4 regions of the Mesorhizobium sp. M0410 genome follow, and region 4 is predicted to be linked to each of the others. Evidence: predicted binding sites of a transcription regulator. Region 4 holds the regulator's gene; each other region holds the start of a gene.
The links. The regulator LexA, encoded in region 4, represses DNA repair genes until DNA is damaged. The targets are predictions, from matches to a motif close to TGTTCNNNNTGTGTTCNG.
Positions count from the first base shown of each region.

Region 1: the regulator LexA is predicted to act here: its motif matches at 2,305-2,322, upstream of NKI63_RS01170 (DNA recombination protein RmuC).
Region 2: the regulator LexA is predicted to act here: its motif matches at 5,139-5,156, upstream of recA (recombinase RecA).
Region 3: the regulator LexA is predicted to act here: its motif matches at 3,982-3,999, upstream of NKI63_RS03670 (PA0069 family radical SAM protein).

Region 1 is NZ_JAMYRN010000001.1:229,493-237,206, forward strand. It holds gene truA (tRNA pseudouridine(38-40) synthase TruA) at 1-250, opposite strand, end outside; gene NKI63_RS01155 (GNAT family N-acetyltransferase) at 269-778, opposite strand; gene fmt (methionyl-tRNA formyltransferase) at 775-1,704, opposite strand; gene def (peptide deformylase) at 1,721-2,251, opposite strand; gene NKI63_RS01170 (DNA recombination protein RmuC) at 2,355-3,617, shown strand; gene NKI63_RS01175 (GFA family protein) at 3,657-4,061, opposite strand; gene NKI63_RS01180 (cation diffusion facilitator family transporter) at 4,141-5,106, opposite strand; gene NKI63_RS01185 (transglutaminase-like domain-containing protein) at 5,229-6,038, opposite strand; gene NKI63_RS01190 (hypothetical protein) at 6,254-6,379, shown strand; gene NKI63_RS01195 (DUF6481 family protein) at 6,559-6,987, opposite strand; gene NKI63_RS01200 (LLM class flavin-dependent oxidoreductase) at 7,217-7,714, shown strand, end outside.
Region 2 is NZ_JAMYRN010000004.1:224,629-232,342, forward strand. It holds gene sufD (Fe-S cluster assembly protein SufD) at 1-218, shown strand, start outside; gene NKI63_RS07125 (cysteine desulfurase) at 398-1,639, shown strand; gene NKI63_RS07130 (SUF system Fe-S cluster assembly protein) at 1,645-2,040, shown strand; gene NKI63_RS07135 (STM3941 family protein) at 1,964-2,575, opposite strand; gene sufA (Fe-S cluster assembly scaffold SufA) at 2,708-3,088, shown strand; gene NKI63_RS07145 (GFA family protein) at 3,124-3,621, opposite strand; gene NKI63_RS07150 (TfoX/Sxy family protein) at 3,713-4,036, shown strand; gene NKI63_RS07155 (PfkB family carbohydrate kinase) at 4,071-5,003, opposite strand; gene recA (recombinase RecA) at 5,281-6,378, shown strand; gene alaS (alanine--tRNA ligase) at 6,639-7,714, shown strand, end outside.
Region 3 is NZ_JAMYRN010000002.1:322,378-330,091, reverse strand. It holds gene NKI63_RS03695 (F0F1 ATP synthase subunit A) at 1-173, shown strand, start outside; gene NKI63_RS03690 (F0F1 ATP synthase subunit C) at 240-464, shown strand; gene NKI63_RS03685 (F0F1 ATP synthase subunit B) at 546-1,127, shown strand; gene NKI63_RS03680 (F0F1 ATP synthase subunit B) at 1,138-1,629, shown strand; gene rnhB (ribonuclease HII) at 1,889-2,584, opposite strand; gene NKI63_RS03670 (PA0069 family radical SAM protein) at 2,753-3,907, opposite strand; gene NKI63_RS03665 (glycosyltransferase) at 4,059-4,562, shown strand; gene NKI63_RS03660 (phytanoyl-CoA dioxygenase family protein) at 4,752-5,726, shown strand; gene moaB (molybdenum cofactor biosynthesis protein B) at 5,760-6,302, opposite strand; gene NKI63_RS03650 (4-(cytidine 5'-diphospho)-2-C-methyl-D-erythritol kinase) at 6,289-7,191, opposite strand; gene NKI63_RS03645 (hypothetical protein) at 7,218-7,403, opposite strand; gene NKI63_RS03640 (S49 family peptidase) at 7,485-7,714, opposite strand, start outside.
Region 4 is NZ_JAMYRN010000007.1:137,374-145,087, reverse strand. It holds gene NKI63_RS12225 (molybdopterin molybdotransferase MoeA) at 1-1,022, shown strand, start outside; gene NKI63_RS12220 (hormone-sensitive lipase) at 1,030-1,860, opposite strand; gene kynU (kynureninase) at 1,957-3,204, opposite strand; gene lexA (transcriptional repressor LexA) at 3,660-4,394, shown strand; gene NKI63_RS12205 (ComEC/Rec2 family competence protein) at 4,388-6,850, opposite strand; gene NKI63_RS12200 (hypothetical protein) at 7,381-7,714, shown strand, end outside.

The DNA of each region.
Region 1 (7,714 bases), on a different contig from region 4:
GCAGATGCGCGTTGACGGCGTCGCGCACCTTGTCGCCGGGCCATGCCTTGATCAGATCGACATGCGCCACCTGAGCGGTCGCATGGACGCCGGCATCGGTGCGGCCGGCGGCGCGCAGCGAAACCTGCTCGCCACAGAACTTCTCGATCGCCTGCTCGATCGCCTGCTGCACCGAAGGCTGGTTGGCCTGGCGCTGCCAGCCGGCGAAGAGACTGCCGTCATATTCGATGTCGAGGCGAAAACGCGGCATTCCCGGATCGAAGCGAAATCAGGCGGCGAGGGCTGAGCCGAAGGCCGAGGCGTAGACCAGCCTGCCGGTCTCCGGCGCCTCGCCCCAGGCAAGCGCCTGCAAAGCCTCGCTTTGGTACTCGCTCTCGAACTTCGCTGCACGGGCGCGGCTGTAACCGAAACGTCCATAGTAAGCGGGATCGCCGAGCACCACGGCGAGCGTCTCGCCAGCAGCCTTCAGGCGGATATGCGCCTCGCGGACCAGCGCACCGCCGATGCCGGTGCCGTGGAACGACGGCTCGACCGCCAAAGGAGCCAAAGCCACCGCCGGGAAGCTCTTGCCGCCATTCTGCACGAAAAGCCGTGAAAACAGGATATGCCCGACCACTTGCCCGTCTTCGTCCGCCACCAGTTCGACGACGGCATCACCGCCGGTGACCAGCGCGTCGACCAGTCCGGCCTCCGTCTGCTGGCCGAATGCGTGTTCTTCGACTAGGCGGATCGCCTCGCGGTCCCGCGGCGTCGCCGCGCGTATGGACATCATGCTCATGACAATTTCATTCCTTTTTCGAGCTTGGCCCCGCGCAGAAACTCCTGCGCGGCTATGGGCCTTGCGCCCGCACGTTGAACTTCGACCAGCCTGATCGCGCCTGACCCGCAGGCGACCGTCAGCCGGTCATCGAGAATTCCTCCCGGTTCGCCGGCGCCTTGCGAGAGCGTCGAGCGAAGCAGTTTCAGCCGTTCTACACGGCCGCCGATTTTGGCCTCGCACCATGCACCGGGAAAGGGCGACAGGCCGCGAATCTGGTTGTGCACGTCGCCAGCAGGTCGCAGCCAGGCTATGCGAGTCTCCGATTTATCGATTTTCTTGGCGTAGGTCACCCCCACCTCCGCCTGTGTGGTAAATGTCAGCGTATTCCGCTCCAGCCGCTCGAGCGCTTGCACCATCAGCGCAGCACTGAGGACCATCAGCCGGTCGTGCAGATCGCCGGCCGTCATGTCGGGTCCAATGGGACATTTTTCAACCATTGCCACCGGCCCGGTGTCGAGGCCTTCGTCCATCCGCATCACCATCATGCCCGTTTCGGTATCGCCGGCCATGATGGCGCGCTGGATAGGGGCAGCGCCGCGCCAGCGCGGCAACAACGATGCGTGGCCATTGAGACAACCGAGCCGCGGCGCCTCGAGAATGGGTTTGGGCAGAAGCAGCCCGTAGGCGACGACCACGGCGACGTCGGCGCGCAAGGCGCGGAACGCCTCCTGCTCCGCCTCGCTCTTCAGCGACACCGGCGTCCGCACCTCGACGCCCAGCCGCTCCGCCTCGCGCTGCGCCGGCGACCGCGTCAGTTCGAGCCCGCGCCGGCCGCCGGCGCGCGGCGGCTGCGTATAGACGGCGGTCAACCCGTGCCCGGCCCCGGCAATCGCCCGCAGCGTCGGCACGGAGAATTCGGGCGTACCCATGAAGATGACACGCAGGGGCATTCGTCGACCCCTATCCCACCATCTTGCCCGGCGCCTTGTCCCTGGCGAGCTTTTTGAACTTCTTGACCACCATGTCGCGCTTCAGTTTTGAGATGTGGTCGATGAACAGCACGCCGTTGAGATGGTCGATCTCGTGCTGCAGGCAGGTCGCCATCAGCCCCTTGGCCTCGATCTCCTGCAGCTTGCCGTCGCGATCGAGATACTTCACCCGCACCGCGGCGGGGCGCTCGACTTCGGCATAGTAATCGGGGATCGACAGGCAGCCTTCCTCATAGACCGAACGCTGGTCGGAGCTTTCAAGGATTTCGGGATTGATGAAGACGTGCGGCGCCGGCGTCTCGTCCTCCTTGGCGAGGTCGATCACCAGCATGCGCAAGGGTTCGCCGACCTGGATCGCTGCGAGGCCGATGCCGGGCGCGTCATACATAGTGTCCAGCATGTCGCCGGCCAGTTTGCGCAAATCGCCATCGACACGCTCGACCGGTTTTGAAACCTGGCGCAGGACGGGATCGGGGAGGATGATAAGCGGCTTGATCGACATGGCGTCTCACCTAAGACCTCGCAGGAAAAGCGTCAACCGGGACGGCTTCGGGTCGTTCACGTTTTGATCTGTGCCGGCAGACCGAATCATCTATGCTGTCGGCATGAACGATCTGGCCACCATCCTGTCCGAACCTGTCGCCCGCCTCGGCGCCACCACGCTCACGCTCGGCCAAGCCCTGGGTTTCGGCGCAATGCTGTTCCTTGGACTGTTCGTGGCGCTCGTCGTTGCGCTCTGGCGATCGGCCAAGGCGCGTGCAGTGGCGGCCGCCGAAGCCGCCGACCACGCCCGTGACGCCGAGGTGCGGATGGCCGGCATCTTGGCAAGCCAGGCGGAAATGCAAGGCCGCATGGGCGCCATCGCCGAAGTGTTCGGGGCGCGCCAGGCGGAACTGACCCAGTCGATCGGCCAGCGCCTCGATGCCATGACCGGCCGCCTGGGCCAGACCATGACCGAGCAGACGAGATCGACGCATGAGAGCCTCGCCAAGCTGCAGGAACGGCTGGCGGTTATCGATATCGCGCAAGGCAATATCCAGTCGCTGGCCGGCCAGGTCGTGCAATTGCAGGCGATCCTTTCCAACAAGCAGACGCGCGGCGCCTTCGGCCAGTCGCGCATGGAGGCCATCGTCGCCGACGGATTGCCGCACGGCGCCTATGAATTCCAGGCGACCTTGTCGAATGGCAGCCGGCCCGACTGCCTGGTGAAGATGCCGAACGGCGCGCCGTCACTTGCCATCGACGCAAAGTTTCCGCTCGAGGCGTGGAATGCCATCCGTGCCGCCGAAGGCGCCGACCTGCAGAAGTCGGCAGCACAGGCTTTCCGCCGCGACATCGAGGTGCATGTCCGCGATATTTCCGAAAAATACCTGATCCAGGGCGAGACGCAGGACACCGCCTTCATGTTCGTGCCCTCGGAATCGGTGTTCGCCGAAATCCATGAGAATTTCGAGGCCGTTGTCCAAAAGGCGCATCGATCGCGGATCGTCATCGTCTCGCCATCGCTTTTGATGCTGTCGATTCAGGTCATCCAGGCAATCCTCAAGGATGCCCGCATGCGCGAGCAGGCGCACCTGATCCAGGGCGAGGTCATCCGGCTAATGGAAGACGTCTCCCGGCTCGACGAGCGGGTGCGCAAATTGCAGACGCATTTCGGTCAATCGGCCAAGGATATCGACGACATCCTGGTCTCGACATCGAAGGTGACCCGGCGCGGACAAAAGATCGAGGCGCTGGAGTTTGGCGTGCAGCCGGCGGAGGATACCGCTGGTTCGAATGGCAGCGGAGCAAAAGCGGAAAGCAGCCCGCGCGTCGCTGATTCGAAAACCGGGCAGTTGAGGCTAAGGGTCGTCGAAGGCGACGATTGAGAGCTACGCCGGAACCGGAGGCTTCACCCGGATCTGGCGCTACTGCTCCTCGATGATGGTCGTGCCTTCGAATTCCGGCAGCCAATGCAGCGCCGAGCGGTGCCAGATCTGCTTTTTCGGCACCAGTTGCTCGCGTTGCCGTGCCGTGCCGACCCTGATGCCGTAAACCTTCGGTCCCTCGCCCGCCGACGTGGCGTAGAGATGCGAGCCACACTCACCGCAAAACGCCTGGGCGCGCTTGGCGCCGCTCGAACCGGTCTTGATGTAGATTTTCGGCTTGCCCTTGGTGATCCTGTAATTGTCCTGGGACGCCGGCACGGTGACGCGAAAGGCCGTTCCGGTTAGCTTCTGACAATCGATGCAGTGACAAATGGTGGTCTTTTCCGGATCGACCTCGGCCTCGTAAGTGATGGCGCCGCAATGACACCCGCCGTCGATTTTCATCTTCGTTCCTCCCGAGCTTTTGCCTGCGATCATAACCGGGACTGTCCGATGGCGCATCGATTTCCTCAAGCCATTTTCCTTAGGCCGGTTCTTGTCCGGATGCCCCCGCCAAGGCCTTGCTCCGGCGTTCCCAGGTGCCGGTGGTCTGAGGCTTGACGAACAGCCGCGTCACCTCCGGCATCTCCGCTTTCAGCCGCGTCTCGAGGCGTTCGACGCAGGTCTCTATCTCGGGCGCCGACAAGTGGTCCTCGAACTCGATGCTCAGAGCGGCGACGATCTCCTGCGGACCCATATGCAGCGTCAGCGCGCCATTCGCCCGCTGCACCGCCGGGTCCTGCTGGACGATGTCCAATACTTTCATTTGCACCTCGGGCGAAGCCGGCTCGCCGAGCAGCAGGCTTTTGCTTTCGCGCGCCAGGAAGATCGCGGTTGCGCCCAGGATCAGCGCGATGCCGATCGACGCGGCGCCGTCGAGCTTCGGCATGTCCAGCAGTTCCGCCGCCGATATCCCGGCGAAGGCGACAACGAGGCCGAGAAGTGCCGCGCTGTCCTCGAAGAGTACGGTGTAGACACTAGGATCCTTGCTGAGCTGCACCGCCTCGAGCCAGCCGTGGCTGCCTTTTTGGTGGCGGAACTCCTTCAGCGCCACCAGCCAAGAGGTGCCTTCGAAGAGGAAGGAAAGGCCAAGGACAGCGTAGTTCACCTTGGCGTTGGCAATCGGCTCCGGCGTCATGATGTGCGTCACGCCTTCGTAGAACGATATGCCGGCGCCCAGTGCAAAGACGAGGAGCGCAACGATGAAGCTCCAGAAGTACAGCTCGCGGCCATGGCCGAGCGGATGCGTGCGGTCGGCCGGGCGCGCGGCACGGTGCATGCCGTAAAGCAGCAGGCTGCCATTGCCGGTATCGACGAGCGAGTGGACGCCTTCCGAGAGCATTGCCGAGCTGCCCGTGAACAAGGCAGCGGCGAATTTGGTCAGTGCGATCGCAAGATTTCCGGCGAGCGCCGCATAGATCACTTTTTTCGACCCGCCATGCGCCGCCATGGTGTGCTGCCTTGGTTGATGCACCGAGATTGGCGGAGCGTCCGCCCACGCTCCACAGCTCTCACAACGCCTGAAGCGCCGAGTTGTTCACAAAGTCAGTTATCCAAAAGGGCGGGGCGGGGCTATTCGACGACCTCGTCCGTCCAGACCTTGAAGCCAGCCAGCGCGCCCGGCCCGAAAATGTGGGTCAGCGGCACATCAGCGGCATCGCGTCCGGAGGCGATCAGGATACGGCCGATGCGCGGCGCGTTGTTGCGCGGGTCGAACGCGTGCCAGCGGCCGCCGAGATAGACCTCCATCCAGGCGGCGAAATCCATGTCCGACCACGGCTTTGGCAGGCCGATGTCACTGATATAGCCGGTGCAGTAGCGGGTTGGAATGTTCAGGGCGCGGCAGAAGGCAACAGCGAGGTGAGCAAAGTCGCGGCACACACCACTCTGCTCGCGATAGGCTTCGGCGGCGGTGCGTGTCGGCCGTGCATTGAAGTAGTTGAAGACGATGTGGTTATGGACGAAGTCGCAGACCGCCTGGACGCGCGGAATGCCGAGCGGGGTGCTGCCGAACAGCCGCCACGCTTCATTCGACAGCACGTCGCTCTCGCAATAACGGCTGGGCAGCAGGAACAGCAGCGTCTCCGACGGCAGATCGCGCACCTCGTGCTGCCACGCCGTCAGCTCGCGCGTCTCGAAGGAGCCGGGGTCGCGGATGACCGCGTCGGTGCCGAAGGCAAAGCGCCCGGCCGGCGCAACGAGACGGTTGCACCAATTGCCGAAACTGTCGCGGTAGCTCTCGATCGGCACCGGCGGGTTCGACGTCAGGAAGTCCGGCCGCTCAAGATCGGATGCGCGCGAATAATGGACATTTAGCATCGCGATCAGCGGTGTTTCCTGCGGGAAGTCGAAGCTCATCTGGCAACCGATGTGGATCCGCATTGTCGTCCTGACCGGCCTGCCTGATCATCAGCCGGCGAAACGCGAGGGCTGATGCTGCAGTGCGAAGAAGACCATGGCACGGACCGCTGCGGTTTACGAGGGAATTAGAAACCGGTTAACAGCCATCGGTCAGGGCGACTGCCCGGCAGCGGCCTCTTGCAGTCGAGCGTTTTCTCTTGTTTCACTTCGCCAGACGTCAACTGGAGGAACGAATCATGGCTAAGGGTGCGATGAAGGCAGGCAAGGAAGCCCGCAAGCCGAAGAAGGACGCGAAGAAACCAGCTCCGGCGCCGGCCCTGAAGGCACCGCCGGTGAAGGCGATGAAGCTGAAGGACAAGTAGGGCCGCAGCTACCGTTTCGGCTTATTTCGACCGGCCGCAAACGCGGCCGGTATGATTGTTCACTAAGCTCACGCGCATCCCCTATGGATGCGGCGAAGATAGATTTCGCGCATTTAAGAAATCGGCCGAAAGCCATCGAAACGGAGCGTTCCGATGGCTTGAATCAGTGCCGGAAGGCGTTATCGCGCGGAGAAGCCGGGCGGCGTCCTGCCGGTGCGCTGCTTGCGCGCGGCATAGCGGGCGTCACGCTTGGCCTTGCGTTCGGCCTCGTCGGCAAGAAAACGGGCGATGCGCTCGTTCTCTTCAGCTTCCCGGATCTTCGCTTCGGCCTGTGCGGCCTCTTCGGCGGCGATGCGTGCCGCTTCGGCGGCTGCCTCGCGCTCGGCCTTTTCGGCCGCTTCGCGCGCCAGCTTTTCCTGCTTCAGCCTGGCCTTTTCGGCCTCACGTATCGCGCGGGCCTCGAGGATCGCCTTGCGCTCGGCCTGTCGTGCCAGCACCGCTGGATCATCTGCCGCCGGCTTTGCCTTGAAGCGCTCCAGAAGCGCCTTCTTTGCCTCGTTCGCGGCATTGCGCCGCTCGAAAACGTCTCTTTCCCTATAGATAGCCAATTCCACTTCCCTGAAGTCAATTTGCGAGGCTTACATACGCGTGAAAACCGAGAGTTCAAGCGCCAAAACGGTATGCCAGCCATGAAATTCTGATCTGTTGCAGCCGGGAGACGCCATTTCGATTGAATTCGGCTGAGAGGCACCCGCACTGTTCACCATCCAGGCATCTGGCGGGGCGGCGGACTGATCGCTACCTGTAGCGCCAGGACAAACCCTGGGATGACACACTATGGAACTCGGTCTCTACACTTTCGCCGACGTCAGCCCGGAACCGGGTCCCGGTGCGATCGGTGCGCACGAGCGGCTGCGCAACTTGATCGAGGAGATCGAGCTCGCCGACCAGGTCGGGCTGGACGTCTTTGGTCTCGGCGAGCACCACCGTCCCGACTACGCTGCCTCCGCTCCGGTTGTGGCACTGGCGGCGGCCGCCGAACGAACCAGGCGCATAAGGCTGACCAGCGCTGTCACCGTGCTGTCGTCCGACGATCCGGTGCGCGTCTTCCAGCAGTTTGCCACCCTCGACCTTCTGTCCGGCGGCCGGGCGGAGATCATGGCCGGGCGCGGCTCGTTCATCGAGTCCTTTCCGCTGTTCGGCTACAATCTCGAAGATTATGACGAGCTCTTCGCCGAGAAGCTCGACCTGCTGCTCGCCATCCGCGATAATGTCAAGGTGACCTGGTCGGGCAGTCTGCGCGCTCCGATCAATGATCGCGGCGTCTATCCCCGG
Region 2 (7,714 bases), on a different contig from region 4:
TCTTCGCCGACGACGTCGTCTGCGGCCATGGCGCGACCGTCACCGAGATCGACCACAGCCATCTGTTTTACCTGATGGCGCGCGGCGTCGACGAGAAGACCGCGCGCGGCTTGCTGGTCAAGGCCTTCGTCGCCGAAGTGATCGAGGAACTGGACGACGAGGCCATCGTCGAGGCGCTGGAACGTCGGCTCGACGATTGGTTTTTGACGCACGGGTAGAGGTGACTGAGGGGTTGGTGCCAACACCCCTCATCCGTCGCCTTCGGCGCCACCTTCTCCCACAAGGGGAGAAGGAGAGGCGCTCTTCCTTCTCCCCTTGTGGGAGAAGGTGGCCGAGCGAAGCTCGGTCGGATGAGGGGTGCTGGACGGAATGAGGCGATGCCTCGAGAGAGCTTGTGATGGACCAGAAAGTCGAAAACATCCCCTACGACGTCGAGGCGATCCGCCGCGACTTCCCGATCCTGTCGCGGCAAGTTTACGGCAAACCTCTGGTCTATCTCGACAATGGCGCCTCGGCGCAGAAGCCGCAGGCCGTGCTCGACGCTATCCAGCACGCCTATTCCCAGGAATATGCCAACGTCCACCGCGGCCTGCATTTCCTGTCCAATGCTGCGACCGACGCCTATGAGAAGGCGCGCGAGACGGTGCGCCGTTTCCTCAACGCACCGAGCACCGACAACATCGTCTTCACCTCGAACACCACGGCGGCGATCAACACGGTTGCCTATGGTTTCGGCATGCCCAATATCGGCGAAGGCGACGAGATCGTGCTCTCGATCATGGAGCACCATTCCAACATCGTGCCGTGGCATTTCATCCGCGAACGGCAGGGCGCGAAACTGGTCTGGGTGCCGGTCGACGATCTCGGCGTCTTCCACATCGAGGAATTCGAGAAGCGGCTGACCGACCGCACAAAACTGGTTGCTATCACACATATGTCGAACGCGCTGGGCACGGTGACGCCGATCAAGGAGATCGTGCGCATCGCCCATGCCCGCGGCATTCCGGTGCTGGTCGACGGCAGCCAAAGCGCCGTGCACATGCCGATCGACGTGCAGGACCTCGACTGCGACTTTTTCGTCTTCACCGGCCACAAGGTTTATGGCCCGTCGGGCATCGGCGTGCTCTACGGCAAGAAGGATATTCTGGAGCGCATGCGCCCGTTCATGGGCGGCGGCGAGATGATCGAGGAGGTGACGCAAGACATCGTCACCTACAACGACCCGCCGCACCGTTTCGAGGCCGGCACGCCGCCGATCGTGCAGGCGATCGGGCTTGGTGCTGCGCTGGAATACATGGAAAAGATCGGCCGTGAGCGCATCGCAGCGCACGAGGCCGATTTGAAGGACTATGCGCATCAGCGGCTGCGCGCCATCAACTCGCTGCGCATCTTCGGCGATGCGCCCGGCAAGGGCGCCATCATCTCGTTCGAGCTGCAGGGCATTCACGCCCATGACGTGTCGATGGTTATCGACCGGCAGGGCGTGGCGGTCCGCGCCGGCACGCATTGCGCCCAACCGCTGTTGAAACGCTTCGGCGTAACATCCACATGCAGGGCATCGTTCGGCATGTATAATACCAGGGCCGAAGTCGACGCTTTGGCCGATGCGCTGGAAAAGGCGCGAAAGTTCTTCGGGTGACGATCATGGATGATGCCAGCCACACCGCCGAAAGCACGGCACTGGATATGACCACCAATGCGGCGGTTTCCGGGTCAACGATTCCTGCCGACGAACTGGCGCGGCTGACCGACGACATCGTCTCGGCGCTGAAGACGGTCTATGACCCCGAAATCCCGGCCGACATCTACGAACTTGGCCTTGTCTACAAGATCGACATCGAGGACGACCGCTCGGTCAAGATCGACATGACGCTGACCGCACCCGGCTGCCCGGTGGCCGGCGAAATGCCGGGTTGGGTGGAAAATGCCGTCGGCGCCGTCGAAGGCGTTTCCGGTGTCGAGGTCAACATGACCTTCGACCCGCCCTGGTCGCCCGACCGCATGTCGGAAGAGGCACAGGTGGCGGTGGGCTGGTATTGAGATCAGTCGACCTTGCACCGTATGCTTTGGCATAAGCCGTGATCGCTGAGAACAGCTCGTCAAACTTGACGTCGTGGTCTCCCGTGCCAATACACATCGCGTCTAAACCCATCGCTCTATTGGGTCCCCGACTCCAGCGCGCCATTTTGGTCAAAGATGGGCTCTGCCAGACGCTCTCTAGGACTTCTACCAAAAGGAACTTTTGTCGCCGGTAACTCCGCTCAGAAATGTGCTTCACGACACTCCATGGAATGAACTCTGCTGACAGGCGGACGTCCCAAAAGCCCTTAGGCGACAAAACTAGCGTCGGCCGTTTCAAATCGAAAAGACGCACCACAGCGATCACAAAAGTGCCGGTGAACAATATAGCCGTTATCCAACCGAGAAATTGCTTGAAGCTACCTGGAGCGATATTCGGCACTAGGCGCCATCCAAGCGCAATGCCTAAAGTTGTCATCGCTACCGATATAACAGCCAGCAGGCCGAGCCGAGCAGGAGATGACCGAAATTCAACTGTTTGATTGGTGTCAAGCATTTAGCCTCTCGCCATACTTCGATTGTCGCCAACTGAAATTACATCCAAATTGGTTGCAGTAAGCAGAAAACTTCACCATCTTAGGTAAGAATGATCCGCAGGCCTTGAACCCGCGTGAAAGTGGAGAACGATATGGGACGCTTCGCCGTCATCACCATGACCGAAAAGGCCGCCGACCGGGTCCGCGAGATCGTCGCGACCCGCGAGAACGCGCATGGCATCCGCCTGGGCATCAAGAAGGGTGGCTGCGCCGGCATGGAATATACCGTCGATCTGGTGACCGAACCCAACACCAAGGACGACCACATCGAGCGCGACGGCGCCCACGTCTATGTCGCGCCGGAGGCAGCGCTTTTCCTGTTCGGCACCGAGATGGATTTCGAGCAGACGACGCTGCGCACCGGCTTCACCTTCCGCAACCCGAACCAGAGCTCGGCCTGCGGCTGCGGCGAATCGGTCGAACTGAAGCCGGCCGATTTGAAGGCCTTGGCTGAAGCGCGCGCTTCCGCCTGATCTTTCCTTCTCCTCCGTTCACGGGGAGAAGGGACCTAATCCACCCACATTCCTGTTCGTTTGTGCCAGTCGGCAATTGATTCTTCCGGGTAGACGTCGAAGACCTTGTCCCTTTTGCCGATCTCCGGCTCGACCCAGTTCGCCTTGTATTTCAGCATAAGATGCACCTTCTCCGGCGGCTTTGGCAGGTCTGTGTCGATCGCCGAGGCGAAGGGATGCACCAGCTCCGGCCAGGTTGGGTCGTAGAGCCAGAGCGCCGTCCCGCATTTCGTGCAGAAGTTCCGCTCGCCCGTCGAGGTTTCGCGGTGCGGGTGCTCGTCGTCCTCGATCTCGGCGCGATAGACACCGAGATGGCGCTTGCCATGGATTTTCAGCGTCTCGTAATCGGCGCCGAGATTGATGGCGAAACCGCCGCCGCCCTGCTGCTTGCGGCAGATCGAGCAATAGCACAGCATGAACGGCACGGGCGTGTGGCTTTCCACCTCGAAACGCACGGCATTGCACCGGCAAGATCCTTTGAGCAGAAGCGGCATGAAAAACTCCGACGAAATTTGATTCTGAACTTGTCAGGATGGTGCCGGTTACGTCGATGACAAGGGGAAATCCGGGTGACATGATCGCCGCATGGACAACGAGCGCATAGAAGAGCTTTTCGAAGGCCTCGGCCCGGTCAGCATCCGCAGGATGTTCGGCGGCAAGGGCATCTATTTCGACGGCGTCATCGTCGCCATCGTCGTCCGTGGCGAACTGATGCTGAAGGCGGACGCCGAAAGCGCGCCGGATTTCGAAGCGGCCGGGTGCCGGCAATGGACCTACACCGACTCGCGCCACGGCAAGCTCGTGTCTATGCCCTATTGGAGCGTTCCCGACAGCGCTTTCGACGATCCAGACGAGATGGCGATCTGGGCGCGGCGTGCCTACGAGGCAGGACGGCGCGCCGGCAAATAGGCTGCGTCATGCTTCGGCAATTCCGGGCCGCATTTCACGCCAGTTCCCGCGCCTCGGGCACGAGCGCCAGCGCCTCGGCAAAGCTGGCGCTGGTGAAGGCGGCGCGCTCGACGGCGAGCGCCGCGGCGGCAATGCCTTCGCGCAGTGCCGCGCGCAGCGTCAGGCCGCGCAGCAGGGCAGCGATCGTGGCGCCTGCCAATGCGTCGCCGGCGCCGGCAACGTCGGTCCGTTTTTGTAGCGGCCGTGGCGAGATCGAGAACGCGCCGGTTTGGTCGAAACCGAGCACCGGACCGTCGCCGTCGGTGACCACGCCGCTTTTCAGGCCGGCGCGTCTCAGGCCGTCGATGACGCCTTGATCGTCAGCATCGATGTCAACGCCGGCGATCACGCCGGCCTCGTGCCGGTTCATGAAGGCCAGCGCTAGAAGTCCGAGCACCGGCGTCAGCCGCGCCGCTCTGTTGGGCGAGACGGCAAGCGCAAACACCGCCTTGCCGGCGGCGAGTGCCGCCATCCGCTCCAGCGCGGTCGACGGCAGGTTGGCGTCGCACAGGATCGCATCGGCCGAACCGATAGCTTCGCGCACCTTGGCGCGGCGAATTTGCTTGGGAAGCGCCAGCTCGTAGAGCACCATGTCGGCAAGGCCGGCGATCAGTCCGCCATCGCTATCGATCAGCATCGTATGGCTTGGCGTTGCCCGGTCGAGGAACACCGCCGACAGGTCGGCAATGCCGGCCTCGGTGACGGCGCGCAAGACCGTGTCGCCAAGGGCATCGCCGCCGCGCACCGAAAGCAGCGAGGCCGAGGCGCCGCGTCGCACCGCCCAGCGCAAGGCGTTGAAGACGGCGCCGCCAACATGCTCGCGCATCGTGCCGGGGTTCAAGGCGGCTGGCACGAAGGCGCCGGCAACCCGGCCGCGCCGCTCGATATAGGCGCCGCCCACGGCCAGGATCGTCGGGGAGTTCATCATGCCGGCAAAATGCCCTTTGCTGTTGCGCGGGAGGAGACTAGGTCGCTGGGCGGAACCCTGCAATCGCGGGTGCGATTCGGTTGGTGACGGCAGCGGCGCCGCATGCGAGGCGGGAGGCATTGGGAAGCAAATTTACGAAACAAAAATAGAACAAATATGGATATCCGTTATTTTTCAAATCCTTGCCGCTCATTGACAAATGAGAACAAACGAGGTACATTCTTTTAAGGATTGCGGGATTGTCCGGCCTCCATTGACGACCACGGGGTGATGTATCATGGCTCAGAATTCTTTGCGGCTTGTAGAGGACAAAGCGGTGGACAAATCAAAGGCTCTGGATGCGGCGCTGTCGCAAATCGAGCGTGCCTTCGGCAAAGGCTCGATCATGCGGCTCGGCGCAAACGAGCAGGTCGTCGAGATCGAAACAGTGCCGACCGGCTCGCTTGGGCTGGACATCGCGCTTGGCGTCGGTGGCCTGCCGCGCGGCCGCATCGTCGAGATCTACGGGCCGGAAAGCTCGGGCAAGACGACGCTGGCGCTGCACACGGTGGCCGAAGCCCAGAAGAAGGGCGGCATCTGCGCCTTCGTCGATGCCGAGCACGCGCTCGACCCGGTCTATGCCCGCAAGCTCGGCGTCGATCTCGAAAACCTATTGATCTCGCAGCCCGATACCGGCGAGCAGGCGCTGGAGATCTGCGACACGCTGGTGCGCTCCGGCGCCATCGACGTGCTGGTGGTCGATTCGGTGGCGGCGCTGACGCCGCGGGCGGAAATCGAAGGCGAGATGGGCGATTCGCTGCCCGGCCTGCAGGCGCGCCTGATGAGCCAGGCACTGCGCAAGCTCACCGCCTCGATCTCGCGCTCCAACACCATGGTCATCTTCATCAACCAGATCCGCATGAAGATCGGCGTCATGTTCGGGTCGCCCGAGACGACGACCGGCGGCAATGCGCTGAAATTCTATGCTTCGGTCCGCCTCGACATCCGCCGCATCGGCTCGGTCAAGGATCGCGACGAGGTCGTCGGCAACCAGACCCGCGTCAAGGTGGTCAAGAACAAGCTGGCGCCGCCCTTCAAGGTGGTCGAGTTCGACATCATGTATGGCGAGGGCGTCTCCAAGACCGGCGAGCTGGTCGATCTCGGCGTCAAGGCCGGCGTGGTCGAAAAGTCGGGCGCCTGGTTCTCCTACAATTCGCAGCGTCTTGGCCAGGGCCGCGAAAACGCAAAACTGTTCCTGCGCGATAATCCCGACACGGCGCGCGAGATCGAGCTGGCGCTGCGACAGAATGCCGGGCTGATCGCCGAGAAATTCCTTGAAAACGGCGGCTCCGAAAGCAGCGACGACGGTTTCGAGGACGACGCTGGGGTGATGTAGGGCAGGCGACGCCTCGCGGAGCCTCAGCCGGGTTTCGATTTGATGTTTTGATTTTGAGTTTGCGTAATCGATGCGTTTCGAACCGCCGGCCCCGTGCCGGCGGTTTGCGTTTGACGGCGGGGCAGAAGCCATTTCAAAGCGCTGGTGAAAGCGGGGATTTGAGCCCGTTTGGTGTTTCTGGACAGGCTGCGGTGCGACCGCTAAAAGGCCATGTCTATTTTCCGCCGGCAGCCGGCGGTTCTCTCGAAAAGGCAGTATTCATGAGTGGCGTCAACGAGATCCGGTCGGCATTTCTCGACTATTTTCGCAAGGAAGGTCACGAGGTCGTCGCGTCAAGCCCGCTGGTGCCGCGCAACGACCCGACGCTTATGTTCACCAATGCCGGCATGGTGCAGTTCAAGAACGTTTTCACCGGTCTGGAGAAGCGGCCCTATTCGCGCGCCACGACTGCCCAGAAGAGTGTTCGCGCCGGCGGCAAGCACAACGACCTCGACAATGTCGGCTACACTGCGCGCCACCTGACCTTCTTCGAGATGCTCGGCAATTTCTCCTTCGGCGACTATTTCAAGGAGCGCGCCATAGAGCTTGCCTGGAACCTGATCACCAGGGAGTTCGGGCTGAAGAAGGACAAGCTGCTGGTCACCGTCTACCACACCGACGACGAGGCGGCCTCGTACTGGAAGAAGATCGCCGGCCTTTCGGACGATCGCATCATCCGCATCGCGACTTCGGACAACTTCTGGGCAATGGGTGACACCGGGCCTTGCGGGCCGTGTTCGGAGATATTCATCGACCGTGGCGAGCATATCTGGGGCGGTCCCCCCGGCAGCCCCGAGGAGGATGGCGACCGGTTCCTCGAATTCTGGAACCTGGTGTTCATGCAGTATGAACAGGTGACGAAGGAAGAGCGCGTCGACCTGCCGCGTCCGTCGATCGACACGGGCATGGGCCTCGAGCGCATGGCCTCCATCCTGCAAGGGGTTGAAAGCGTCTTCGAAACCGACCTGTTCCGCCACCTGATCGACGCTGCATCGTCGGCGCTCGGCAAAGGTCCGGATGCGGACACCGTCGCATCGTTCCGGGTCATCGCCGACCATTTGCGTTCGTCCTGCTTCCTGGTCGCCGACGGCGTGCTGCCGTCCAACGAAGGACGCGGCTACGTGCTTCGTCGCATCATGCGCCGCGCCATGCGCCACGCGCAGTTGCTCGGCGCCCGCGATCCGCTGATGTGGCGCCTGGTGCCGGCGCTGGTCCGCGAGATGGGGCAAGCCTACCCGGAACTGGTGCGCGGCGAACAGATGATCACCGAGACGCTGAAGCTTGAGGAAACTCGTTT
Region 3 (7,714 bases), on a different contig from region 4:
TTGTCGTCAGCCTGAGCGCGCTCGGCGCGGTCGGCGTGGCGGGTTCGGTTCTGCCGCTGGCGATGGCCGTGGCGCTGACGGCGCTTGAGTTGCTGGTCGCGTTCCTGCAGGCCTACGTCTTTGCCGTGCTGACCTGCATGTATCTCAACGACGCCCTGCATCCCGGGCACTAACTAGGTTCCGGCATTGCCGCCGGATCGAATTTGCAACGGAATTTTAGATCCAAAGGAGTTGAACAAATGGACGCAGAAGCAGCAAAGTACATCGGCGCCGGCATCGCATGCCTCGGCATGGGCGGCGCGGGCGTTGGCCTCGGCAACATCTTCGGCAGCTATCTGGCGGGCGCGCTGCGCAACCCGTCGGCCGCCGACGGCCAGTTCGGCCGTCTGATTTTCGGCTTCGCCGTGACCGAAGCGCTGGGTATTTTCTCGCTTCTCATCGCGCTTCTCGCCCTGTTCGGCTGAATATTTGTTCGGCTGAACATTGGGAAGAATTGAACAGGCCGGCCGCGATCCTGCGGCGGGACTGAATTTCGGGGATAGTCCATGTTCGTGACATCTGCCTTTGCGCAAGAGTCCGCGCCCGCCGCAACGGAAGCCGACGCGCACGCCGCCACCGGCGTGCCTGCCGAGGCGCACGGCACGTTCCCGCCATTCAATCCGGCAACGTACCCGTCACAGCTGGTGTGGCTGGCAATCACTTTCGGGCTGTTCTACCTCTTCTTGAAACGGGTAGTGATGCCGCGCGTCGGCGGCATCATCGACGTTCGCAACGACCGCATCACGCAGGATCTCGATCATGCTGCCCGGTTGAAAAGCGAGGCCGATGCCGCCGTTGCCGCCTATGAGCAGGAATTGGCGGAAGCCAAGGGCAAGGCCAATGCGATCGGTCAGCAGGCCAACGATGCGGCCAAGGCGGAAGCCGAAGCTGCCCGCAAGACGATCGAGGCAGCGCTTGACCAGAAGCTTGGCGAGGCCGAGGCGCGTATTTCTTCCATCAAGGCCAATGCCATGAAGGAAGTCGGCACGATCGCCGAGGACACCGCTTCGGCCATCGTCGAGGCGCTTGTCGGCGGCAAGGCCAGCAAGGCCGAAATCGCGGCCGCGGTCAAATCCGTGGCCGGGTGAGGAGCGCATCATGGACGCCACATCTCTCGCGACGCTTTGGGCAACGGTTGCCCTCGTAATCTTCCTCGGCATCGCCATCTACATCAAGGTGCCGGGCATGATCGCCAAGGCGCTCGATGCGCGGGCCGACAAGATCAGCTCCGAGCTCGAGGAGGCGCGCCGGTTGCGCGAAGAGGCACAGCAGCTGCTTGGCCAATACCAGCGCAAGCGCAAGGAAGCCGAGCAGGAGGCGGCGGCCATCGTTGCCGCCGCCAAGCGTGAAGCCGACATGCTTGCCGCCGAGGCGCACCAGAAGACCGAGGACTATGTCGCCCGGCGCACCGCCTTGGCCGAGCAGAAGATCGGCCAGGCCGAGCGCGAAGCGATCGGCGAAGTGCGTGCCAGCGCTGTCGACATTGCGGTCGAAGCCGCGCGCGCGCTGCTGGCCGGCAAGATCGACGCCAAGGCCGGCGCCGACCTGTTCAACGCCTCCCTGCAGGATTTGAAGTCGAAACTGAATTAAGCGACTTCGTCGAGAAATTCATCGGAAGCCGCCGGGGAAACCTGGCGGCTTTTTTGTTGGCGAAAGCGGCAGAGCGCATAATCTCCCCCCTTGAGGGGGAGATGTCGCCAAAGGCGACAGAGGGGGGCGGTACGTCCTGGCGCGACGCCACTGGGACGAAAGAGAACGTTGACGCTTCACACGAAGGCGACCCCCTCTGGCCTGCCGGCCATCTCCCCCTCAAGGGGGGAGATTGCGCGCTCAGCCGCTTTCGCCAATCTCAATCCAAACCCGAAAAACCCTCTTCCTCCAGCACCTCGGTGCCGCCGAACCGGAACGGCGCGAAGGAGGCGCGGTGCAGCCGCGCCACCGGCCCGTGCAGATCGATTGCCGTGCGATGGCGCACAGTGGCGTAGCCCATATGCAGTTCGAAGCCGTAACGCGCATGATGGCTGCCGCAGCCGCACATCATTCGGTCGCGCAACACCTTGGCGACGATCGAGGCTGCGGCGATCGACTGCGAGCGCTGGTCGCCCTTGATCAGCGCTTTGCCCTCGCAGGGCAGGCCGGGCGGCACGTCGCGGCCGTCGGCCAGTGCCAGCTTCGGCCGGATTGACAGGCCGGCCACTGCACGGCGCATCGCCTCCAGGCTGGCCCTGAGAATGTTGGAGGCATCGATGCCTTCGGCGCTGACCGAGGCCATCGACACGGCGAGTGAGGAGCCGAGGATTTTCATGAACAGCGCCTCACGCTGCAAATGCGTCAGCCGCTTGGAATCATCGAGGCCGTCGGGGATGTTGGCGGGATCGAGCACCACCGCTGCCGCCACCACCGGCCCGGCGAGTGGGCCGCGGCCGGCCTCGTCCATCCCTGCCACCGGCCAAAGGCCTTCGGCCATCGCTCTCGTTTCGAACGAGAAGTCGGGTTTCTCGACGATTTCGAAGAGAAGCGGAGAATCGGAACGCGGGCGAGCCATGGTGCGGCGAGGTTCGCATCGGCTCCGATTCTCCGCAAGTCCCCTCCGGGTCGGGCGGGGCACCGGACCAGGAGGGGGCTACCGTCTGCAAGCCCGGGGACAGGACAGGCCGGACGGGATTTTTCGCCTTCTGCGGCCGCTTCAAAGCGGCTGGCGCGAGACGCTTTGTCACAGCAGCATCAGCTGCTCGGTTGCCTTGGCAGCGGGGACGAACTGGTCGGTCCTGAGCGAGCGCCGTTCGGCATTGAGGCCGAGCCGTTTGGCGGCGATCTCGAAACGCCGGCCGATCTGCCAGGCATAGGGGCCGGAGCCTTTCATGCGCTTGCCCCATTCCGAATCGTAGTCCTTGCCGTCGCGCATCGAACGGATCAGCGACATGACGTGGCGATAGCGGTCGGGATAGTGGCGCAGCAGCCAGTCCTTGAAGATCGGCGCGACCTCCAGCGGCAGGCGCAGCAGCACATAGCCGGCTTCACGCGCGCCCGCTGCCTGCGCCGAATCGAGGATGCGCTCCATTTCCGGGTCGGTCAGTCCGGGGATGATCGGCGCGACCATCACCGAGGCCGGAATGCCGGCGTCCGAAAGCTGTCTGACCGCCTCCAGCCGCTTGGTCGGCGTCGACGCGCGCGGCTCCATCGTTCTGGCCAGCATCCTGTCCAATGTCGTCACCGACAGCGCCACCTTGGCCAACCCTCGCTCGGCCATGCGCGACAGAATGTCGATATCGCGGATCACCAGTGCCGATTTGGTGACGATGCCGACCGGATGGCCGCGCGCCTCCAGAACTTCGAGGATCTCGCGCATGATCCGGTATTGCTTCTCTATCGGCTGATAGGGATCGGTGTTGGTGCCTATGGCGATGGTGCGCGGCTGGTAATTGTCCCTGGACAATTCCTTGTCGAGCAACCGCGCCGCATCCGGCTTGGCAAACAGCTTCGATTCGAAATCCAGCCCCGGCGACAAGCCCATGAAGCTGTGCGTCGGCCGCGCGAAACAATAGACGCAGCCATGTTCGCAGCCGCGATAGGGATTGATCGAGCGGTCGAAGGAGATATCGGGCGATTCGTTGCGGGTGATGATGGTGCGCGGCTTCTCGACCTGTACCTCGGTCCTGAAGGGCGGCAGCTCCTCCAGCGAATTCCAGCCGTCATCGAACACATGCCGGCTGACCGGCTCGAAACGGCCGGACGGATTGATGCCCGCCGACCTGCCGCGATTGCGGTCCGGACGGACGCGCATGCCGCTCTGCTCGATCATCGCATTCGCCATCTCGGCCCTGCCAGCGCCGAAGGCGGCAATGTCGGCACGCACGATCTGTTCCATTTTGGCCCTTTCCCAGGGACTATCCGCCCGCTGTCGAATCGCTCTGCTCATGAATGTATTCCTATCGCATCGATGAGAACAAAGCAAGAACTTTCTCGCGGCGCGCCGCAAAAACTGGCGCTGCCCACCGCTTTCCGCTATTCGGCTAAACATGCTCAGCGTCCTGATCGAAACCCTGAATGACGAGGAGGGCCTTGCCCGCACGCTCGCCTCGCTGATCGGCGGCGCGGTCGAGGGCGTGGTGCGCGACGTTCTCGTCTGCGACACCGGCTCGACCGATCAGACGCACCGCGTCGCCGAACATGCCGGCTGCCACTATGTCAGCGGCGGCATCGCTGCGGGCATCAGGCAGGCCAAGGGCGACTGGCTGCTCTTGCTGGAACCGGGCGCGCGGCTGGGGGAGGGCTGGATCGACGAGGTCGTCGCCCATACCGCCAGGCAAACCATGGCGGCGCGATTTTCGCGGGCACGCGGCAGCCGCGCGCCCTTCCTGTCACGCGTCTTTGCCGGAAATCGCGCTCTCGCCGAAGGCTTGGTGATCAGCAAGCGTCAGGCCGCCGCGCTATCAAAGAGCGCCCGCAGCGCCGAAGCGATCGCCCGCGGCCTGGCGACCAGGAGGCTCCACGCCGAGATCTGGGTGGCGCCGCGGAAGTGACGGCTTACCATCCCGGCCTAGGGAATGCCGCCCAAGCAAATTTTCTGGCGGGTCGTCGCTTATTGTGCATTGCACAAAATCTGGCCGGGGGTTACCATTCCCTGCGAAACGGGCGAATGGGTTTGGGGTGTGCCGGAGCGGCGGCGACGACTATCGTCGATGCTGTTCCATCGACATTTGAGGACCCCGATGACCCTTTCAAGCCCCGACAAGTCCGGCGCTGCAAGCCTCGAGGCGATCGCACGCAACGGCGGTACGCTGCGCCGCATCGCCGCCCGCATCCCGACCTATCTTTCCGACCTTCGCGAGAATCCGGCATGGCTGCCGATGTTCATGCTGGCCCGCACCATGCCGGCGCGGCGCCTGCACTGGCGCGGTGCAAAGCCCGTTCCGCCGGCGCGCAATGTCGGTGAAACGATGTTCGCCGGCGTCGATCGCGATGCCGTCGTCGGCGCGCTGCGGACGGAGGGGCTCTATTCGGGCCTGATGCTGCCGGCCGCCATCCATGAGGAGATTGCCCGCTTCGCCGAGCGCACGCCATGCTTCGGCAATTTCGACCGCCGGCTGGAATTCCTGCCCGAAAAACACGCCGATGCCGAAAAGCATTTCGGCCGCCCGCTGCTCAGCGGTCACTATTTCGAACGGGTCCTCGACTGCAACGCTGCGGTCGCCGTGCAGCGCGATCCGCTGCTTCTCGATATCGCAGCGCACTATCTCGGCAGCCAGGCCAAGCTGATCACCACCCGCGTCTGGTGGAGCTTTCCGACCGGTGGCGTCTCGGACGCCGACAAGAACATGGCCTCGCTCGGCAAATACCATTTCGACCTCGATGACTGGCGGATGCTGAAGTTCTTTTTCTACCTGGTGCCGGTCGACAACGACACCGGGCCGCATGTCTATGTCCGCGGCTCCCACAACCGCCGCATCCTGAAGCATCAGCTGACGCTGCTTGTCGGCCATTCGGCGGAGGAGGTGCTGGGCGTCTATGGCGAGCAGAGCCCGGTCACGCTGACCGGGCCGGCCGGCCTCGGCTTTGTCGAGGACCCGTTCGGCTTCCATATGGGCACCGTGCCGACGCGCACGCCGCGGCTGATGATGGAGGTCGGCTTCGGCGTGTCGCCGCCCTCGCGCCGCCGTTTTCACGGCGAGCCGGTCATTCGCTAAACCGAGGTCGCTTGGCTGATACCTTGGCTCGCCTCAGCCGCGCCGCAAATGCTCGTCCAGCCGCGGCATGATCTCGACGAAGTTGCAGGGCATGTGCCGGTAGTCGAGCTGCGGCTTCAAGATGCCGTCCCAGGCGTCCTTGCAGGCGCCGGGCGAGCCCGGCAGCACGAAGACGAAGGTGGCGTTGACGACGCCGCCGGTTGCCCGGCTCTGGATCGTCGAGGTGCCGATCTTGTCGTAGGATATGCGGTGGAACACTTCGGAAAAGCCGTCCATGCGCTTTTCGAAGATCGGCTCCAGCGCTTCCGGCGTCACGTCGCGGCCGGTGAAGCCGGTGCCGCCGGTGGTGATGACGACATCGATCGCTTCGTCCCTTGACCAACCTAGGACCGTGTCGCGGATCTTGTCGCGGTCGTCGGTGACGATGTCGCGGGCGGCGAGGATGTGGCCGGCCTCGGCAATACGGTCGGCCAGCGTCTGCCCGGATTTGTCGTCGACGAGGCTGCGCGTATCGGAAACGGTCAGTACCGCGATGCGCACGGGAACAAAGGGGCGGCTCACGTCAATCCTGGCCATGGGCATCAGCCTCCGATCTCACGCTTCGCGTCGCCGCGACAAACCAGTCGGGATGGCGGCCGCGGATATCGACGGCCGCGCGCTTGGCCACGTTGCCGGTCTCGAACAGCCCGAAGCAGGTGGCGCCGGAACCCGACATCCTGGCAAAACCGGCTCCGGCCTTGTTAAGCACGGAAAGCGCCTTGCCGATGGCGGGCTGGATTGCACGCGCCGCAGGTTCGAGATCGTTGCGGGTGATCTCCAGCCAGTTGCGGATGCTGTGGAAGTCGAGGCTGTGCGGCAGCGGCGGCAGCGCCGCATTGTCGCGGCGGCCAAGCGCCTCGAACACGTCGGCCGTCGAGACGGCAGTGCCGGGATTGACGAGCACCAGACCCAGCGCCGGGAAATCCGGCACGAGTGTCAGCTCGTCGCCGACGCCGCGGGCTATCAGTGGCTTAGCAGCGAGGCACATCGGCACGTCGGCGCCGAGCGACAGGCCGATCCGCGCCAGTTCGGCATCGTCAACATCAAGTCCCCAGGTCTGGATCAGGGCGCGCAGCACAGCCGCCGCGTCGCTCGATCCGCCTCCGACACCGGACGCGACCGGCAGGTTCTTTTCGAGCCGGATGGCGACAGCCGGCGCGTGTTGGGAACCGGCCTCGCGACGCAGTGCGTCGCGCGCTCTCACCACCAGATTATTGTCGTCGACCGGCACCGCGGAGGCGTATTTGCCGGACACGGAAAACCCATCGCTGTCGGCAAGTTCTGTCTCGATGCGGTCGCCGAAGCGCGTGAACACAGCCAGGCTTTCGATCATGTGATAACCGTCGGCGCGCCGGCCGGTGACGTGCAGCGCGAGATTTATCTTGGCGTGCGCATGCAATGCCCGGAGGCTGGCCTCGGCGTTGATTGGCTCGGCCGCGAGGGGGACGACGGTCAATCCTTGGCCAGACGGTATTCGCCGGTCTTCGGATCCTTGACCAGTGTTCCCATCGTCCCGTTGGCCGTCTGCTTTTCGGCCCGACGTACCTTGGCGGTCACCCGCTCGGCTTCCCTGACGAAGGAGCGGTAGCCGAAATAGGCGGCAATGCCGACGACGGCGAAGAAAATGATCTGCGGCATGTCAAACTCCTCCCTCGCAAGGCCGGCAAGGCCGCCGGTCGGGTCGGTTGATGATTTATGCTAGACGCTTTCACCGGCTTTTCAAAGCCCGAAGCGCGCCCACAGCGCGCGCTCTTCCGCCGCATCGATGACGCCGCTTGCCGCGGCGGCAGCGATGTCGGGCGCCGACAAGCTCGAGCCGAACAGGCCGAAGCGGCCGAACAGGCCGCGCGGCGCGGTGATCAGCTTGAGCTGGGTTTTCGGCCCGAAACGGCTCTTCAGCACGCTGCGCATGTCGCCGAGCGCATCGACCAGCCCGAGTTCAAGCCCCT
Region 4 (7,714 bases):
ACATCGCGTCCCTACCGGCAAGGCTTTCGGTGATCGGCATGGCGCCGGCCGGACGCGGCTTTGCCGGAACGGTGCAGCAGCGGCAGGCCGTGCGCATCTTTACCGGCGCGCCGCTTCCCGAAGGCACCGACACTATCGTTATCCAGGAGAACGTCCGCGACCTCGGCGGCGGCAGCGTCGAAGTGACAGAGCCGACGGTGCAGGGGCGCAACATCCGCCGCCTTGGGCTCGATTTCGCCAAGGGCGATGTCCTGCTGCCCAAAGGCCGCCTGCTCGATTCGGCCGCCTTGTCGCTGGCGGCATCGGCCAATCACCCCGAGGTCGGCGTGGTCAAACGGCCGCTGGTCGCCATCATCGCCACCGGCGACGAATTGCTGCCGCCGGGCAGCGAGCTTGGCCCCGACCAGATCATCTCCTCTAACGCCTATGGTGTCGCTGCCGCCGCACAGTCGGTCGGTGCGCGGGCGCTCGACCTCGGTATCGCGCCGGACCGCAGGGAGGCGATCGCGGCATTGGTTGAAAAGGCCGTGAAGGCTGGCGCGAACGTCATCGTCACACTGGGCGGTGCCTCGGTCGGCGACCACGACTTCGTCCATGACGTGCTGACCGGGCAAGGCATGACGCTCGATTTCTGGAAGATCGCCATGCGACCGGGCAAGCCGCTGATGTTCGGGTGGCTGGGCGACATTCGCTGCATCGGCTTGCCCGGCAACCCCGTGGCGAGCCTGGTCTGCGCTCAGCTCTTCCTGAAGCCGCTGCTGGCGCGCCTCGGCGGCCGCGCCTTTCAGCAGGATATCCGTCGGGCACGGCTCGGTGCTGCCATGCCGGCCAACGATCTCAGGCAAGATTATGTGCGGGCTGTTGTCACAGACGACGCCGGTGCGCTGGTGGCGACGCCGTTCGGCATCCAGGATTCCTCGATGCTGAAAATGCTGGCCGATGCCAACGGGCTGATCGTCCGCGCGCCGTTCGCGCCTGCTGCGGCGGCGGGCTCCCCCTGCGACGTGCTGATGCTACGCTGAACCTGCCTCACTCCGAGGTCAAGGTCCGGGTCAGCGGATGGTCTGGATCGGCCAAACCGTCGATGATGTTGAAATGATGCCGGTCGGGCTCGACTACGGAGCTGGTCGCGGCACCCAGGCCGATCCAGATGTTGGCCAGCAACGCGCTCTGGCGCAGGAATTCGGCGCGCTCGCCGCCGCCGGCCCAGCAGGTCAGGCGGGCCTTTTCCATCGGGCGCAGCAGCACCGGACTTTCGGCCTGCGCCTCGGCCTCATCGATCGCCAGCGTCTCGTTCATGCCGGTGCGCATGATCGGGCGCAAATCATGCACCCCCGAGATCGACACCACGTGACGAACGCGCCGGACCACTTCGGGCGCCAGCGGCGTCGTCCTCGTAACCATCCGGCTAACAAGATGGCCGCCGGCCGAGTGCCCGGTCAGCATCAGCGGCCCTGCGACCATCGCCGCCGCCTTGCCTATCGCCGCGCCGACTTCCTTGACGATGCTGCCAATGCGTATCTGCGGACAGAGCGTGTAGGACGGCATGGCAACTGCATAGCCGCGATCAACAGCGCCCGCGGCAAGATGTGACCAGAAACTCTTGTCGAATGCCATCCAGTAGCCGCCATGGACGAACACCACGACCCCCTTCGGCTTGGTGGCCGGCAGGAAAAGATCGAGCCGGTTGCGTGGGTTGTCGCCATAGGCCAGGTCGAGCCGCGCCCTGCCCTCGGTCAAAAGCGCGTCGCGGAAAACCTGCGCGGGCTCGACCCAGGCCGCCGGCCAGCGATCGCTGCCGGCTATGTTGGCGCCGTTGGCATAGGCGTTGTCCCAATCGGCAATGTGACGTTCGAACACCCTGCGCCCTCCCTGGCAATATGGCCTTGCAACCTGGCCGCGAGCATCGCGCGGCGCGTCGTCGCCAGCCTCACGATTCCAGCTCTCGCATCGATCTCAAGTGACAGCCGCCTTGATGGCGAAGCGCGCATCCTTCCACGCACCGGTGCGCAGGATGTCCTCAAGCACTTCGACGGCCTGCCAGACATCGGCATAGCCGACATAGAGCGGGGTGAAGCCGAAGCGCATGGTCGATGGCGCGCGAAAATCGCCGATCACGCCACGTTCGATCAGCGCGCGCATGATCTGGTAGCCATGCTCATGCATGAATGAAATCTGGCTGCCGCGTTTTTCCCCATCGCGCGTGCTTTCGAGCGTGAGGCCGTAAGTGCCGCACTTTGCCTCGACAAGCTCGATGAACAGATCGGCCAGTGCGATGCTCTTCTTGCGCACCGCCGTCATGTCGACATCGTCCCAGATGTCGAGCGCGCCCTTCAGCGTGCGCATCGAAAGGATCGGCTGGGTGCCGCACAGAAACCGGCGGATGCCGGTGCCGGCCGCATAGCCTGGCTCGAAGGAGAAGGGCCGTGCATGGCCCCACCAGCCGGTGAGCGGCTGCTGAATGTCGGCAAGATGCCGCTCAGCCGCATAGATGAAGGCAGGCGCGCCCGGGCCGCCATTCAGATATTTATAGGTGCAGCCAACGGCAAAATCGGCGTTGGCTTTGTCGAGCTCGACTGGCATCGCGCCGGCGGTGTGGCAGAGATCCCAGACGATCATCGCCCCGGCTTCCTGGGCCCTGCGCGTCAGCGCCGGCATGTCGCGCAGTTCGCCCGATTTGTAGTTGACGTGGTTGACCAGCACCACGGCGGTGCGATCGTCGATCAGCTCCTCGATGGTCGGCGCGTCGACCGCCGAGAGGCGCAGCAGCGCATCTTTTCGCGTCGAAACCACACCCTCAGCCATGTAGAGGTCTGTCGGAAAACTATCGCCCTCGGCGACGATGACCTGCCGCTCCGGTCGCATGGCCATGGCGGCGTGCAGCAGCTTGTAGATGTTGACCGACGTCGTATCGCAGACCACCGTCTGGCCGACCGCGGCACCGATCAGGCGCCCTAGCTGGTCGCCAAGTTCAAGCGGCATGTTGAACCAGCCGGCCGTGTTCCATGCGCGGATGACATCATGCGACCATTCTTCGGTCGCGGCCTTGTACAATTCATCGAAAGCGGCACGTGAAGCAGCTCCTAGCGAATTGCCGTCGAGATAGATCACTCCTTGCGGCAAGACAAAGCGGTCGCGCATCGCGCCCAGCGGATCCGCGGCATCCATCGCCTTTACGGCCACGAGATCGGGAATTCCCGTCATGATTTGCCTGCTCCCCCAAAAAATCCAACGCAACGCCGGACACGCATCAACTGTTCTTCTGTTCTTCCATTACCTGGTTGCGCGTGCAAGGCTCCACCGGCGAGAAGCAGCCTGACCAGGCGGTGGAAACCTGGAGTTAGCCCGAGGTTGGCGTTTTGAGTTCGTTTCGTTCACGGCGCATTGACCAAACCGCACAGTCGATAGGGGTTCACTTCCGTGCCCTTTGCCGACCGACGGCCGATGCCAGTACCGCCTTCTAGGAGGCCAGAACGGCGCAAATGAAAGCAGAATCAATGCGATGAGGCTCGCGGCGGCGAAAATACGGTACGCCGGTAGGGGACGTCGTTTGTTTCCCGAGCCTTAACGCATTCATTAAACTTTAAACAGTTGCGGAACACAACTGGAACAGATAGTGTCTGTTCTGGGTTTGTTTTCTGATTCTGTTGGGGGTCGCTATGCTGACACGCAAACAACACGAACTGCTTATGTTCATCCACGAAAGGTTGAAGGAAAGCGGTATCCCACCGTCCTTCGACGAGATGAAGGAAGCGCTCGACCTGGCTTCCAAATCCGGAATCCACCGACTGATTACGGCGCTGGAGGAGCGCGGCTTCATTCGCCGTTTGCCCAACCGGGCCCGTGCACTGGAGGTGCTACGCCTGCCTGACTCGATCGCCCCCGGCCTCAATGCGGCACGCAAGTTCTCGCCGAGTGTCATCCAGGGCAGTCTTGGGCAAGGTGCCCCTCGGCAGGGCAAGCCGACATCGTCGCGCGTCCCTGCAGCCGGCAATGACGACGATGTCGTCGCCGCCGTTTCGATCCCGGTGATGGGCCGCATCGCCGCCGGTGTGCCGATCGATGCTATCCAGCACCAGACGCATTCGATTTCGGTGCCGCCGGATATGATCATGGGCGGCGAGCATTATGCGCTCGAGGTCAAAGGCGATTCGATGATCGAGGCTGGCATTTTCGACGGCGACACGGTGATCATCCGCAATGCCGATACGGCGAGCCCCGGTGAGATCGTGGTGGCCCTGGTCGACGAGGAGGAAGCGACACTGAAGCGGTTCCGCCGCAAGGGCGCCTCGATCGCCCTGGAGGCCGCCAATCCGGCCTACGAGACGCGCATCTTTGGACCAGACAGGGTCAAGGTGCAGGGCAAGCTCGTTGGGCTGATCCGCCGCTACTGAGTTGCGCCCTTGGTGCCGGCTTTTGGATTGTCGGCCCGGTATGGCGGCAGGCCGCGCGCCGCGCGTGAAAATTTCCGCTGCACGTGCCAGGGCCGGTATGATTTTTCGACGGCGAAGCGGATTTCGGCGCGTGTTGCCGCTTGTGGATCGAAATAGACGGCCGCACTTCCTGCGCGCGCCAGTTGCCGTTTTGTGACGACGAGGACCAGCCGGTCGTAGTAGCAGGGATTATGGGCGGTGGCGTCGTCGATGACGATCAAGCTGGCGAAGGCGCAGGCTGGCCGTGCGGTATCGCGATCCTTGGCTTGCGCAATGATCGCGCCGGATGGATGCCTGGCGAGGCAGAGACCGTCCGTGCAAATGAACGGCATGCCCGGCGGTAGGTCGGCCGGATCGGCAATGTCGAATTGCGGATCGTTCTTTCCAGGTGTTTCCGGCGCGACGATAGCCTCTGATGTGAGCGCGCGTTTCCAGTTGTCGATGGTGAACTCATTCGGGCGTGCCCGGTTGACCGCGAGCTCACCGCTGCCGATCGGCAGCGCGACCAGCCGTGCGTCCTCCGAGATCAATACGTCGGGTACGCGTGTCTGCGTTGTCGTCAGCAAGCCGGCGAGCGCAAAAGGAAGTGCCGCCAGCCGCAACCAGGTCGTCGCCATGCTGGCAATGACGAGGGCGATCGTCACCAGAAGGACGGATCTCAGCGAAATCAGCCCGACCGCATCGATCGGCGAGCGCTCCGAGATCCACCCGGACAGGGCGATCATCGCCGTCAGCCCCTTGCCCATCACGTATAGGAAAGGCCCATCCGCGCCGAACGGCATCGCCAGCGCACTGAGGACGGCGAAGGGCATGACGACCAGTGAGACGATGGGCATGATGGCCAGATTGGCGAACAGGCTGAGCGGCGCCACGCGCTGGAAATGCCATATGGCGAAAAGCGCCGTGGCGCTCCCTGCAATGATCGAGGTCATCGCCAGGCCGCCCATGCCCAGCAGGACCTTTCGCGTGGCGAGGCGTAGCGGCGACCGCCGCGGCGGCGGCGTGGTGGCCCTGCCGGCGCGGTAGTCGGACCAGCCGGCATAGGCGCCGACAAGGGCCGCCGTCGCGGCGAAGGACATCTGGAAGCTCGGACCGACCACCTCGTGTGGCGACACCAGAATGACCGCGATGGCCGAGATCGCCAGGTTGCGCATGGTGAGCGCGGCCCGGTCGAACAGCACGGCGATAAGCATCACCGCCAGCATGATGAAGCTGCGTTCGGCCGCTACCACAATGCCGGAAAAGACGAGGTAGGCCGCAATCGAAAAAAGCGCGGCGGCCGCGGCATATTTCTTGACCGGCCGTCGCGATGAGAAATCGGGAAACAGCGCAAAGGCGCCGCGTAGCAGCGCCATGATGGTGCCGGCGACCAACGCCATATGCAGCCCCGAGATAGAGATGATGTGATAAATGCCTGTACGCCGCATCGCTTCGTTGATCTCCTCGGGAATGCCTGCGCGCACGCCGACGATCAGCGCAGCAGCAATCTCGCCCTCGGCGCCGCCGATGCGGCTGCGGATATGGTCGGCGATGGATTCGCGCGCGTCTTCGATCGCGGAAGAAAGCCGCGCGGCAAGCGGCATGCTGCTCGACGACACGACTTTCGGATTGCCGAGAAAAAAGCCGCTGCCGCCGATACCGGCGAAATAGCTGTCGAAGGAGAAATCATAGCTGTCGGGCCGCACCGGGCCGGTCGGCGGCAGCAGCCGCACATAGCCGGTGATCTCGGAACCGGCGGCCAGCTCATCCGGTATCTTCATCGCCGAAACGCGGACCCGTTCCGGCATGTAGCGCAGCGTCGGCCTGGCGGTTGAGATCACATCGATTGTCAGCCGGATGCGGCCGCTAGCCATGGGTTCGTACGATACGACGCGACCCGTCAGCCGCGTCGAGATTTCAGAACCGAGCACATGCGTCCCGACACGCCAGGTCTCGAACTTGGCGGCAAGCACGCCAAGCACGCAGAACAACGCCACCATGAAGCACAGGCGGGCTCTGGGCCAAGAGCGCGAGACGACGGCACAAAGGGCCGCGAGGAGCACGAGTGCGATCGGCTGTGGAAAGGCCGGCTCCACCGCCATCGCGAAATACACGACCACCCCGCATGCGAGGAACACCGGCACCAGCAGGAAGGCGATGCCACGGTCGAGTTCCAGGCCGGCCGCCGAGGTTACGCTGTTGCGGATACGGGACGGTGACGAGAGGCGGAAACGCCTGGGCAGGCGTACGATGGGCTCGCCCGCGGGCACGAGAACCGTTGCTGGGTCGCTGGCCGGCAGCGACGGAGCATCGAAGCGCGGAGCGGGTAGCAATGCCGGTGCCGGCAGGACAGGCGGGGGAGCGGCAAACAGCAAGCGTTCGCTGACGCCGCTGCCAACGTCCTCGCCCTCGCCCGCACCACGGCCTCGCACAGCCATCGGGTCTGCCCCTTGCGCCCTCGACCTCCTATGCTACATGAACGCGCAACGCGCGAAAGTCCGCGCAACAACATTCGCTTCCTACGCCCGCCTGGGTCGCTTCCTTTATCTTCACCGCGCCTCGCGTTCGGCAGGGTAGCCCGCCGGGCTCTCGGCCCGACTTCATCGGCCGGTTTCAACCTGACGACAGCCCTCTTAGCTGACCTCCGTGACCGGCTCGCTGGCGTCTTAGTCGAGCAGCTTGGCTGGTCCGCCTTCATCGACTGCTACGACCGGCCGAAACCCTGTTCTAGCTTGACCCGCCCTATTTCGGCAGCGACGGCGACTACGCCAAGGAGCTTTTCGGCGGTGACCAGTTCGAGGCAATCGCGACCAGACTGTCTGTCAATCAACGACGTGCCGGAGATCCGCGCGGCCTTCCGGGCCAACAGCATCGAAGAGGTTCAACTGCTCTACAGCCTGGCTGGCGGCAAGGGGACAGCCGCGCGAGATTTGATTATAAGCGGCAGTCGATATTAGAGAGGGAGCGGATGACCGAAAAGGAAGAGACCGAGAAATCGGCACGATCTGGGTGGGTGGTATTCGGGTTTGCGGCAACCGCAGTTTATTTCACGGCATTGGGCTCGATCCTAGGCAATAGCGGGCCGGATAGCCTTTTGCCAATCAACAAGGCCAGCCTCGCGCTAAACACATTCGGCGATTTTGTCGCAGGGATCTGCGCTCCACTTGCCTTTCTTTGGTTGTTCGTGGCCACCATGGTCCAGTCACAAGAGCTTGCTCTGCAACGGCAGGAACTGCGGCTGACGAGGAGGGAGTTCGAACTCAATCGAGACATTTTAAAACAACAGGCAGAAGAGGCCCGCG